Regions from separate parts of the Streptomyces hundungensis genome, predicted to be linked through region 2. Evidence: riboswitches for the same ligand, from Rfam matches in the RefSeq annotation. Region 2 holds a riboswitch; each other region holds the start of a gene.
The links. A riboswitch is a leader RNA that binds a small molecule or an ion and turns the genes downstream of it on or off. The one in region 2 is predicted to bind cobalamin.

Region 1: it holds a riboswitch for cobalamin, as region 2 does, so the genes downstream of both, DWB77_RS27340 (HoxN/HupN/NixA family nickel/cobalt transporter) here and DWB77_RS23735 (ABC transporter substrate-binding protein) in region 2, are expected to answer to the same signal.
Region 3: it holds a riboswitch for cobalamin, as region 2 does, so the genes downstream of both, DWB77_RS13285 (ribonucleoside-diphosphate reductase subunit alpha) here and DWB77_RS23735 (ABC transporter substrate-binding protein) in region 2, are expected to answer to the same signal.

The regions. Positions count from the first base shown of each region.
Region 1 is NZ_CP032698.1:6,164,912-6,168,177, reverse strand. It holds gene DWB77_RS27345 (LysR family transcriptional regulator) at 1-194, shown strand, start outside; gene DWB77_RS27340 (HoxN/HupN/NixA family nickel/cobalt transporter) at 215-1,321, opposite strand; cobalamin riboswitch at 1,351-1,548, opposite strand; gene DWB77_RS27335 (metalloregulator ArsR/SmtB family transcription factor) at 1,639-2,001, shown strand; gene DWB77_RS27330 (hypothetical protein) at 2,192-2,473, opposite strand; gene DWB77_RS27325 (arsenate reductase family protein) at 2,591-2,950, shown strand; gene DWB77_RS39015 (hypothetical protein) at 3,108-3,266, opposite strand, start outside.
Region 2 is NZ_CP032698.1:5,355,617-5,358,882, reverse strand. It holds gene DWB77_RS23740 (FecCD family ABC transporter permease) at 1-1,029, opposite strand, end outside; gene DWB77_RS23735 (ABC transporter substrate-binding protein) at 1,170-2,150, opposite strand; cobalamin riboswitch at 2,189-2,314, opposite strand; gene DWB77_RS23730 (Mov34/MPN/PAD-1 family protein) at 2,317-2,739, opposite strand; gene DWB77_RS23725 (amino acid permease) at 2,825-3,266, opposite strand, start outside.
Region 3 is NZ_CP032698.1:2,994,869-2,998,134, reverse strand. It holds gene DWB77_RS13285 (ribonucleoside-diphosphate reductase subunit alpha) at 1-1,723, opposite strand, end outside; cobalamin riboswitch at 1,852-2,014, opposite strand; gene DWB77_RS13280 (Uma2 family endonuclease) at 2,093-2,677, shown strand; gene mctP (monocarboxylate uptake permease MctP) at 2,747-3,266, opposite strand, start outside.

The DNA.
Region 1 (3,266 bases), 810 kb from region 2:
CCCGCGGGCTCGGCGTCGCCGTTCTCAGCGAGTCGATGGCCGCGCACTACCGTGACCGGCTCACCGCCCGGCTCATCGACGACGCCGAGACGCCCGCCTTCCTCTCCCTCGTCTGGAAGCACTCCCCCAGTCCCGCGGTGCGTGCGTTCCTCGCGCACGGCCGGCGGGCGTTCGGCATCTCGGGCACGGCCTGACTGCGGGGCGGTGCCACGCCTCAGGCGGCGCCCGCCCACTTCTGCTCGACCTTGCCGAACCGCCAGTACGCCAGGGCCGCCCCCCACACCACCACGAACAGGCCGACGATGACGAAGCCGACGTTGTCCAGGTTCAGGGACGCCACCCAGCCGCTGACCGGGTCGGTGAGGTCCAGCTTCTTGTGCAGGACGCCGACGAGCTCGATGGTGCCGATGAAGAAGGCCACCGCGATCGAGAGGCCCGTGATGGTGAGGTTGTAGTAGACCTTGCGCACCGGGTTGGAGAACGCCCACTGGTAGGCGAAGTTCATGAACGTGCCGTCGAGGGTGTCGAACAGGCTCATCCCGGCGGCGAACAGCAGGGGCAGGCACAGGATCGCGTACCAGGGCAGCCCGGCGGCGGCGCCCGTTCCGGCCATCACCATCAGGGTGACCTCGGTCGCGGTGTCGAAGCCCAGGCCGAAGAGGAAGCCCAGCGGGAACATCTGGCCGGGCCGGGATATGGACTGGGTGAAGCGGCGCAGGATGCGGTTCATGAATCCCCGCGAGTCCAGGTGGGCTTCGAGTTCCCGCTCGTCGTACGCGCCCGACCGCATCGCGCGGAACACCTTCAGGATGCCGAAGAGCGCCACCAGGTTGAGGGCGGCGATCAGGTACAGGAAGGAACCGGAGACGGTGGTTCCGACGACGCCGAGCACCTGGTGGGTGCTGGAGTCCTCGTTCAGGAGGACGCCGGCGAGCTGCGCGCCGCCCGCCACCAGGGCGGCCAGGACGACCACGACGCTGGAGTGGCCGAGCGCGAACCAGAAGCCGACGGAGACCGGCCGCTTGCCGTCCGCCATCAGCTTGCGGGTGGTGTTGTCGATGGCCGCGATGTGGTCGGCGTCGAAGGCGTGCCGCATGCCGAGCGTGTACGCGGTGATGCCGAGGCCGACGCCGTACGTCTTGGTGCCGACGGCGTAGTGCTCGGGGGCCACGAGCAGGAACAGGACGCCGAAGGCGACGACATGGAGGGCGGCTATCACCGCGAGGAGGACGGCGGTGCGCACGGTGTCCTCGCGCCGCCAGCGGAAGGAGGGCACCACGGGGGCGCCCGTATCGGGGGACGTGCGGACGGGCAGGGTCATTCGGGTCACGCTCCAGCACCTCGTGGATCACTTCGTGAGATGCCGCGGCCGGTCTCCTGGCTGACGGGTGGGTGCCTTGGTCCCGGCCTTCCCGGGCAGGTGGATCCTGGCCAGTGGCGTCGCGAGGGGACGGCGGCTCTCCGGAACCCGGAGAACCCGATCACAGTGGCGAGGGCCGCTCCGGTTTCGCACCGGTCTTCCCGAACACCACGGCCAGGTCACCCTAGACGCTGGTCAGTTGCCCGCACAGCTGCACAGCTGTGCAGGTATCGAAGATCACACCTGTCCGGGCGCCACGGCCCTGCGAGGATGCGGGCATGCATCTCGTCCCCGCCGAACGCGCCGGCCACCGCATCATCGACGGCCACCGGGTCTGCGACGCCGTCGCGGCCATCGGTGACCCGGACCGGGTGCGCGCCTGGGCCGACCGGTTCTCGCTGCTCGCCGACGCCAACCGGCTCGCCCTGCTCCTCGCTCTGCACCGGGCGGGCCCGCTGGCCGTCTCCGATCTCGCGGTGGCGACGGGCATGCGCGACCCGGCCGTCTCCCAGGCCCTTCGACTGCTCCGGGCGGCCGGAGCGGTCGCCGGCGAGAAGGAGGGGCGGGTGGTGCGCTATCGCGTGGTCGACGAGGCGACCGCGCGGCTCCTCGACGAGTACGCGGCGAACGCGCCGGTCTGAGGCGGAAGTTGGAGCGCCTCCGGGCGCGCCGAACCCGGCCCGTCCCTGGCCAACCATGGCCACCCCACCACACCCGGCCACACCCGGCCACACCCGGCCAGCCCGCCGCACCGCCGAACCCGGCCACCCCGCCCGAATCGTCTCCTCGGTTTCCCGAGGCACGATCCGGGCGGTCAGCGCCGGTCGCGGATCAGCGGCCGTCGTAGATCAGCGCGCGCACCATGCGGCAGGTGGCCTCCGACGGGGGGTGCACCCCGATCAGCGCCGCCATGGTGCGTATCGCGCGGTCGGGCGCCTGCTCGGGGCGGTAGACGCCCGTGTCGAGCAGGGCGATGGCCAGGCGCATCGCCTTCAGACGCCGGTTGTGGGACTCGTACCACACACGCGGGCGCCCCGCGGGCAGCGGCACCTTGTGCAGGGGCTGGAGGGACAGCTGTTTCGGGGCGTGCGAGGTGAGTACGGCAGCGGTCATGGGCGTCCTCCTGGGCGGTCGGGAACCCTCACTAACTGCCTCAATTTTACTGCGGGGCACTGACAATCGGCCCTGGCCGGCAGGGCTTTGGGGATGTCTCGCAGGTACCCTTGCCGCATGGAGATCTGGATCAATCCGGCCTGCTCGAAGTGCCGCAGCGCGGTGGACCTGCTGGACGCGGAGGGCGCCGACTACACGGTGCGCCGTTACCTGGAGGACGTGCCTTCGCCCGAGGAGATCCGGGCCGTGCTCGACCGGCTCGGCCTCGAACCGTGGGACATCACCCGCACCCAGGAGGCCGCCGCCAAGGAGCTCGGCCTCAAGGACTGGCCGCGCGACGCGGACGCCCGTGAGCGCTGGGTCGCGGCGCTCGCCGAGCACCCCAAGCTGATCCAGCGCCCCATCATCACGGCGGACGACGGCACGGCCGTGGTGGGCCGCACCGACGACGCCGTACGCGACGCCCTGTCCCGCTAGGCTAGCTCCTGACGCCCTCCGCCGAGGTCCGGTCAGTGACTGGATAGCTGAGACCGTCGTCGGCTTGGAGCGGGCGCCTCGGGGCCGTGAACACAAAGAGGCCCGCGCGCGGCCCTGCGATGCAGGGCCACGGGCCTTCGCTGTACTGGTCGCGGGGTCAGCCGCCCAGGTTGCGGTGCTCCTTCGTCGGGATTGAGAAGGTCGCCGGCCGCCGACGGGGCGGCTGGGTGGCGCAGGGCGGTGACCGGTACGGCACCAGGCTCGGTGCTGGGAGCCCAGACCATCCGTCAGGTGTCGTCCCACTCGCATCCTCAGC
Region 2 (3,266 bases):
TTCCGCGCGGGCGCCTCGGCCGCGCAGCATCCAGAGGAAGAAGGGCCCGCCGGTGAGCGCGGTGAGCACGCCGACGGGGATGTCCTGGGGGGCGGCGACGGTGCGGGCCGCGAGGTCGGCGAGGACGAGGAAGGCGGCGCCGCCGAGCGCCGCGACGGGCAGCAGGGTGCGGTGGGCGGCGCCGACCACCATGCGGGCGGCGTGCGGCACCATCAGGCCGACGAAGCCGATCGCCCCGCTGTAGGCGACGAGGACGCCGGTGAGCAGGGAGGCGAGGACGAAGACGGCGGCGCGGAAGCGGCCGGTGTCCAGGCCGAGCACGGTGGCGCCCTCCTCGCCGACGAGCAGCAGGTCCAGCGGGCGGGCCAGGGTGATCAGGACGAGGGTGCCGAGGGTGAGGGCGGCGGCGGGCAGGGCGAGCATGTCCCAGCGGGCGCCACCGAGGCCGCCGAGCGTCCAGTGCAGGACTTCCTGTACGTGTTCGGCGCGGGCGGAGGTGACCAGGATCAGGCTGGTGAGCGCGGACAGGACGTAGGAGACGGCGACTCCGGCGAGGACCAGGCGGCCGCCCGTCAGGGACCCGGCGCGCCGGGCCAGGGCGTACACGAGGACCAGCGCGGTGAGCGCTCCCGCGAAGGCGGCGGCGGGCAGGGCGACGGTGGTGGCCGCCCCCGCGCCGACCCCGAGGACGATGACGGCGACGGCTCCCGCGGAGGCTCCGCTGGAGACGCCGAGCAGGAAGGGGTCGGCCAGCGGGTTGCGCACGAGGGCCTGGAGGACGGTGCCGATGACGGCGAGCCCGGCCCCGGTGACGGCGCCGAGCACGACGCGGGGCAGCCGTACGTCGAGCACGATGGCCCGGTACGGGCCGGGTTCGGCGGCGCCGGTGACGATGTCCAGCACCTGGCCGGCGGGGATCCGCACCGAGCCGAGCGCGAGCCCGGCGAGGGCTGCCGCCAGCAGGACGAGGACGAGGCCGCCGAGCAGCGCGGGGTAGCGCAGACGGGAGCCCGGCCGGGTCCCGGTCACCGGCCCTGGCGCGCCAGGCTGTCGGGGCCCGCTCGCTGGCTCTGCCCCGCCCGGGCGTCGGAGCCCGGTCACCGGCCCTGCCGCGCCCGGCTGCCGGGCCTCGCTCGCTGGCGCTGCCCCGCCCGGGCGCCGGGTCCCGGTCACCGGCCCTGGCCCGTCCGCAGTTGCGAGGCGAGTTTCGCCACCGCGTCCGGTGCTCGGACGCCGGTCACCATGTCGGACAGCGGCAGCACGGCGAAGCTGTTGTTCTTGATGGCGGGGACGGAGGCGAGGGCGGGGTCGTCGCGCAGGCGCTTCTTCTTGGCGTCCACGCCGGTGCCGCCGTAGTCCAGGATCAGGATGGTCTCGGGGGCGCGGGCGACGACGTTCTCCCAACTGGCGTCGCCGAAGGACTTCTCCTTGAGGTCGTCCGCGAAGACGTTGCGACCGCCCGCGCGCGTCACGATGTCGTTGCCGATGCCCTTGCCGCCCACCGTGAACGCGGTCTTGTCGCCGCTGTCGTAGACGAACACGGGGCGCGGTGCGGCGCCCTCGCGCGCCGCCCGGGTGCGGGCGTTGGTCGCCTCGGCGGACCGTATCCAGGCCTCCGCGCGGTCGGGTACGCCGAAGGTGCGGCCCACCTCGCGGACCTCCTGGTACACGTCGTCCATGGTCGTCGCCGCGCCCTTGGGGCAGTTCTCCACGTTGAGGCGGGAGGTGATGCCGCTCTTGGCGAGGGTTTCGCGCGCGCGGCCCTCGTTGGCGGCGAACGCCGAGGCGTAACCGCCGTACACATGGTCGGGGTTGGCCGACAGGAGCTTCTCGTAGGAGGGGTAGGCGTCCGCGAGGACCGGCACCGAGCGGTAGTCCGCCGCGTACTTCGGGGCGATCCTGTCGTCCAAGTAGGCGGTGCCGACGAGGGACTTGGCGAGGCCCAGCTCCAGCATGACCTCCGTGGCGTGCTGGTTCATCGTGACGACCCGCTCGGGGGGCGCGGTGTAGGTGGTGGTCACCCCGCAGTTGGTGACCGTGTAGGGGAAGCCGGGCGCGGGGGCGCCCTTGGCCTCGGGCTGCGCCGGGGTGGTGCACGCGGCGAGCGGGAACAGCAGGGCGGCGGCGAGTGCCGCGCGGCGCCAGGGCATGGCTGAGCTCCTCCGAGGGGATTTCCACGTCCCCTGTCGTCGGGAGAAGGCGGCAGGTCAGTTCCTGGCTTCCGGCGCCGGGGCTCGTCCTCGGGGCCGGTCACAGTGGCGGGACCGTGCCGGATTCACACCGGCTTCCTGGGTCCTGCCGCCCACAACGTCATGATCAGTATGCCTCGACGACCTGGACGTCTTCCTCCGTGATCACGCCGTCCACGATGCGGTACGAGCGGAACTGGAACTCCCCCGCGCCGTCCGTGTCCGCCGTCGACACCAGGACGTAGTGCGCGCCCGGCTCGTTCGCGTACGTCACGTCGGTGCGCGAGGGGTAGGCCTCGGTGGCCGTGTGGGAGTGGTAGACGATCACCGGCTCCTCGTCGCGGTCGTCCATCTCGCGGTACAGCTTCAGCAGGTCCTGCGAGTCGAACTCGTAGAACGTGGGCGAGCGGGCCGCGTTCAGCATGGGGACGAAGCGCTCGGCGCGGCCGGTGCCCGCGGGGCCGGCGACCACACCGCACGCCTCGTCGGGGTGGTCGGCGCGGGCGTGCGCGACGAGCTGGTCGTACAGGGCCTGGGTGAGGGTCAGCATGTCGGCAAGGATAAGCATGCGGGCCGCCGCGTATCGAGTGTCGATACGAGACGGCCCGCATGGTGAGAACTTGCAGGTCAGCGCGCTAGCTGCGCTTCGCGAACGCCTTGTTCTCGGGGTTCTTGGCCTTGAGGACCAGGTAGGAGACGCCCAGGATCAGGGCCCACAGTGGCGCGCAGTACAGCGAGACGCGGGAGTCCTTGTCGATGCCCATCATCACGATGACCATGCCGATGAAGAGCAGCGCGAACCAGCTGGTCCACGGGGCGCCGGGGGCGCGGAAGGTGGACTGCGGGAGTTCGCCGCGGTCGGCCTTGGCGCGGTAGCGGATCTGGCAGACCAGGATCATGATCCAGGCCCACATGCCGGAGATGGTGGCGAAGGAGACGACGTAGTCGAACGCCTTGCCCGGCGCGACGTAGTTGATCCAGACGCCGACCAGCATGAGGGCGGCCGAGACCGTGGTGCCCACCAGCGGGGTGCCGCTCTTGGTCAGCTTGGTGAAGACCTTCGGGCCCTGGCCGTTG
Region 3 (3,266 bases), 2.4 Mb from region 2:
CGCGCGCGGTGCGGGTCTTGTCCCAGGCGGGCAGGGGACCCGACCGCTCGGCGAGGTCGGCGGAGGCCTCGTACGCGGTCAGCATGATCCGCTCGGCGAGCTTCGTGGACAGGGCCTTCGCCTCGGGGGAGTCGAAGGGCAGCCGCAGCTTGAAGAAGACGTCCTGGAGGCCCATCGCGCCCAGGCCCACCGGGCGCCACCGGGCGTTGGAGCGGCCGGCCTGCTCGGTCGGGTAGAAGTTGATGTCGACGACCCGGTCGAGGAAGGTCACCGCGGTGCGGACGGTCTCGTCGAGCCGCTCCCAGTCGATGTCGTGGGAGGCGGTGTCGACGAACGCGCCGAGGTTGACCGAGCCGAGGTTGCACACGGCCGTCTCCCCGTCGTCGGTCACCTCCAGGATCTCGGTGCACAGGTTGGAGGAGTGGACCGTGTGGCCGGGCTCCGCCGTCTGGTTGGCGGTGCGGTTGGAGGCGTCCTTGAACGTCATCCAGCCGTTGCCGGTCTGCGCCAGGGTGCGCATCATGCGGCCGTACAGGTCCCGGGCGGGCATGGTCTTGAGGGCGAGCCCCGCGGCCTCGGCCCTGCGGTAGGCGGCGTCGAACTCCTCGCCCCACAGGTCCACGAGCTCGGGCACGTCGGCCGGGGAGAACAGCGACCACGAGGCGTCGGCGTCGACCCGGCGCATGAACTCGTCGGGGATCCAGTGCGCGAGGTTCAGGTTGTGCGTACGCCGCTGGTCCTCGCCGGTGTTGTCGCGCAGCTCCAGGAACTCCTCGATGTCGGAGTGCCAGGTCTCCAGGTACACCGCGGCCGCACCCTTGCGCCGGCCGCCCTGGTTGACCGCGGCCACCGAGGCGTCCAGCGTCTTCAGGAACGGGACGATGCCGTTGGAGTGGCCGTTGGTGCCCCGGATCAGCGAACCGCGGCCGCGGATACGGGAGTACGAGAGGCCGATGCCGCCCGCGTGCTTGGAGAGCCGGGCCACCTGGTGGTAGCGGTCGTAGATCGAGTCGAGCTCGTCCAGCGGAGAGTCGAGCAGATAGCACGACGACATCTGGGGGTGGCGGGTGCCGGAGTTGAAGAGCGTGGGGGAGGACGGCAGATAGTCCAGGCGGCTCATCAGGCCGTACAGGGACGCCACTTCGTCCACGGCGGTGACCGAATCGTCCTCGGCGAGGCCGGACGCCACGCGCAGCATGAAGTGCTGGGGGGTCTCGATGACCTTGCGGGTGATCGGGTGGCGCAGCAGATAGCGGGAGTAGAGGGTGCGCAGGCCGAAGTAGCCGAAGCGGTCGTCGGCGCCGTCGGCGAGGGCCGCGTCCACCAGGGTGTCGAGGCGGGCGGCGTGGGCATCGACGAAGTCGGCCGTGCGGTCGGCGATCAGCCCCTCGCGGTGGCCGACCGCGACGGAGGCGGAGAACGACACCGCGCCCTGCGAGGCGGCCTCCTCGGCGGCGGTGAGCGTCAGGAGCCTGGCGGCGAGGCGGGAATACGCCGGGTCCTCCGAGATGAGCCCCGCTGCCGCCTCGGTGGCCAGTTCGCGCAACTCGGCGGCGTCGGAGCGGGAGTTGCGGCCCCGCAGCGCGGCCGCGGCGACCCGGCCGGGGTCGGTGTCCGCGAGGTCCGCGGTGAGCTCCGTCAGGGTCCGCAGCAGCGCGGTGCCCGGGGCATCCGCGAGCTCGTCGGTGATCGCTGAAGCGGGATCCGCTGGGGCGATGGTCACGGTGGGGGCACTCCCTCGCTCGGCACGGGGCGCTGCGGGGGAGGCGTCGGCGCGCCTCGGGGCAGCCCTCGGCGCGTCGTCCACCGGCCCAACCGCGAGGCCCGGACGTCTGGCACCCGGCTCGGTCGAACCGGGTACGCCGTCGGCAGGTGCTCGGACTCGACCCGTACGTATCCATACAGGTCATACCGTTGCGGGACAGTTCCGGATTCACACCGGATTCCCCTGCGGCGACAGCGAGCATGAGCATACATGTGGGGGGCGCCGCGGACCGCACCCCCCACATGTTGTGTCACCGGTCGTTTCGCCCCCGGCTGTCCTAGAGCTCCGCTATCGTCGGTGGCAGAGCGCTGAAGGAGGCGAGCCGCGATGACCGCGACTACAGACCGGCCCCACATGCTGACGGAGGATTTCGAGGCCGTCGCGCGCATAGCGGCGCGTGAGAGGGAGGGGACGCGGCTCGAATTCATCTACGGGGTCATCAGGAGCAAGGCCATGCCGGACGGCGATCACGGGCGCATCACCCAGTGGCTCACGCGCATCTGCCTACAGCATCGGCCGGAACTCTGGTTGCACCCCGGGCAGGGGATCAAGGCTCAGCAGAATCGGGCGGGGCGGGCGATCCCGGACGCAGCGCTCGCGCCATCCGACGCCTTCGTCGGCCAGGGCGACTGGGTGGACCCGGAACCGATCCTCATGGTGGTCGAGGTGACCTCGTGGGACTCCGACACCCACCGGCGGGACCACGTCGAGAAGCCACGCGCCTACGCGGAGACCGGCATCCCGGTGTACCTGTTGATCGACCGGGCCAAGTGCGAGGTCTCGGTCTACAGCGAGCCCGAAGGCCACCGGTACGCGTTGGTACGCACCCTTCCCTTCGGCCGGGACGTCGAACTCCCCGACCCCGTCGGCATCACGCTCCAGACCGAGCAGCTCAAGGACTGGGTGCGCTGATCGGTGCACACGAAAGGGCCGCCGCATCCTCCTGGGATGCGGCGGCCCTCTCCGTGCCGACAGCCGAACTCAGTGCGCCGCCCCCGCCGTCGCCGGCGGCAGCTCGGTGGTGACGCCCGGGTCGCCCGCGTCGGCCGTGTAGTCCTCCGGCGAGGTCTCGTCGATGCCGTCGGGGGCCTTGACGGCGCGCAGGACGACGGTGAGGACCACCGTCACCAGGATGTTCAGGACGAACGCCGTCAGGCCGATGTAGCCGATCTCGCCGATGCCGGGGATCTCCTTGGAGGAGCCGCCGAAGTGCTTCTGGGTGGGCGAGGCCACCCCGTACGCGGCGAGCGTGCCGTAGACCATGCCGACCGCCCAGCCCGCGAGCAGCGCCCAGCGGTGGAACCAGCGGGTGAACAGGCCGCCGACCAGGGCCGGGAAGGTCTGAAGGATCCAGATGCCGCCCAGGAGCTGGAAGTTGATGGCGACCGTCTTGTCCATGGTCAGGACGAAGACCAGCGCGCCGACCTTCACCACCAGCGAGACCAGCTTGGAGACCTTGGCCTCCTGGGAGGGGGTCGCGTCCCGCTTGATGAAGTCCTTG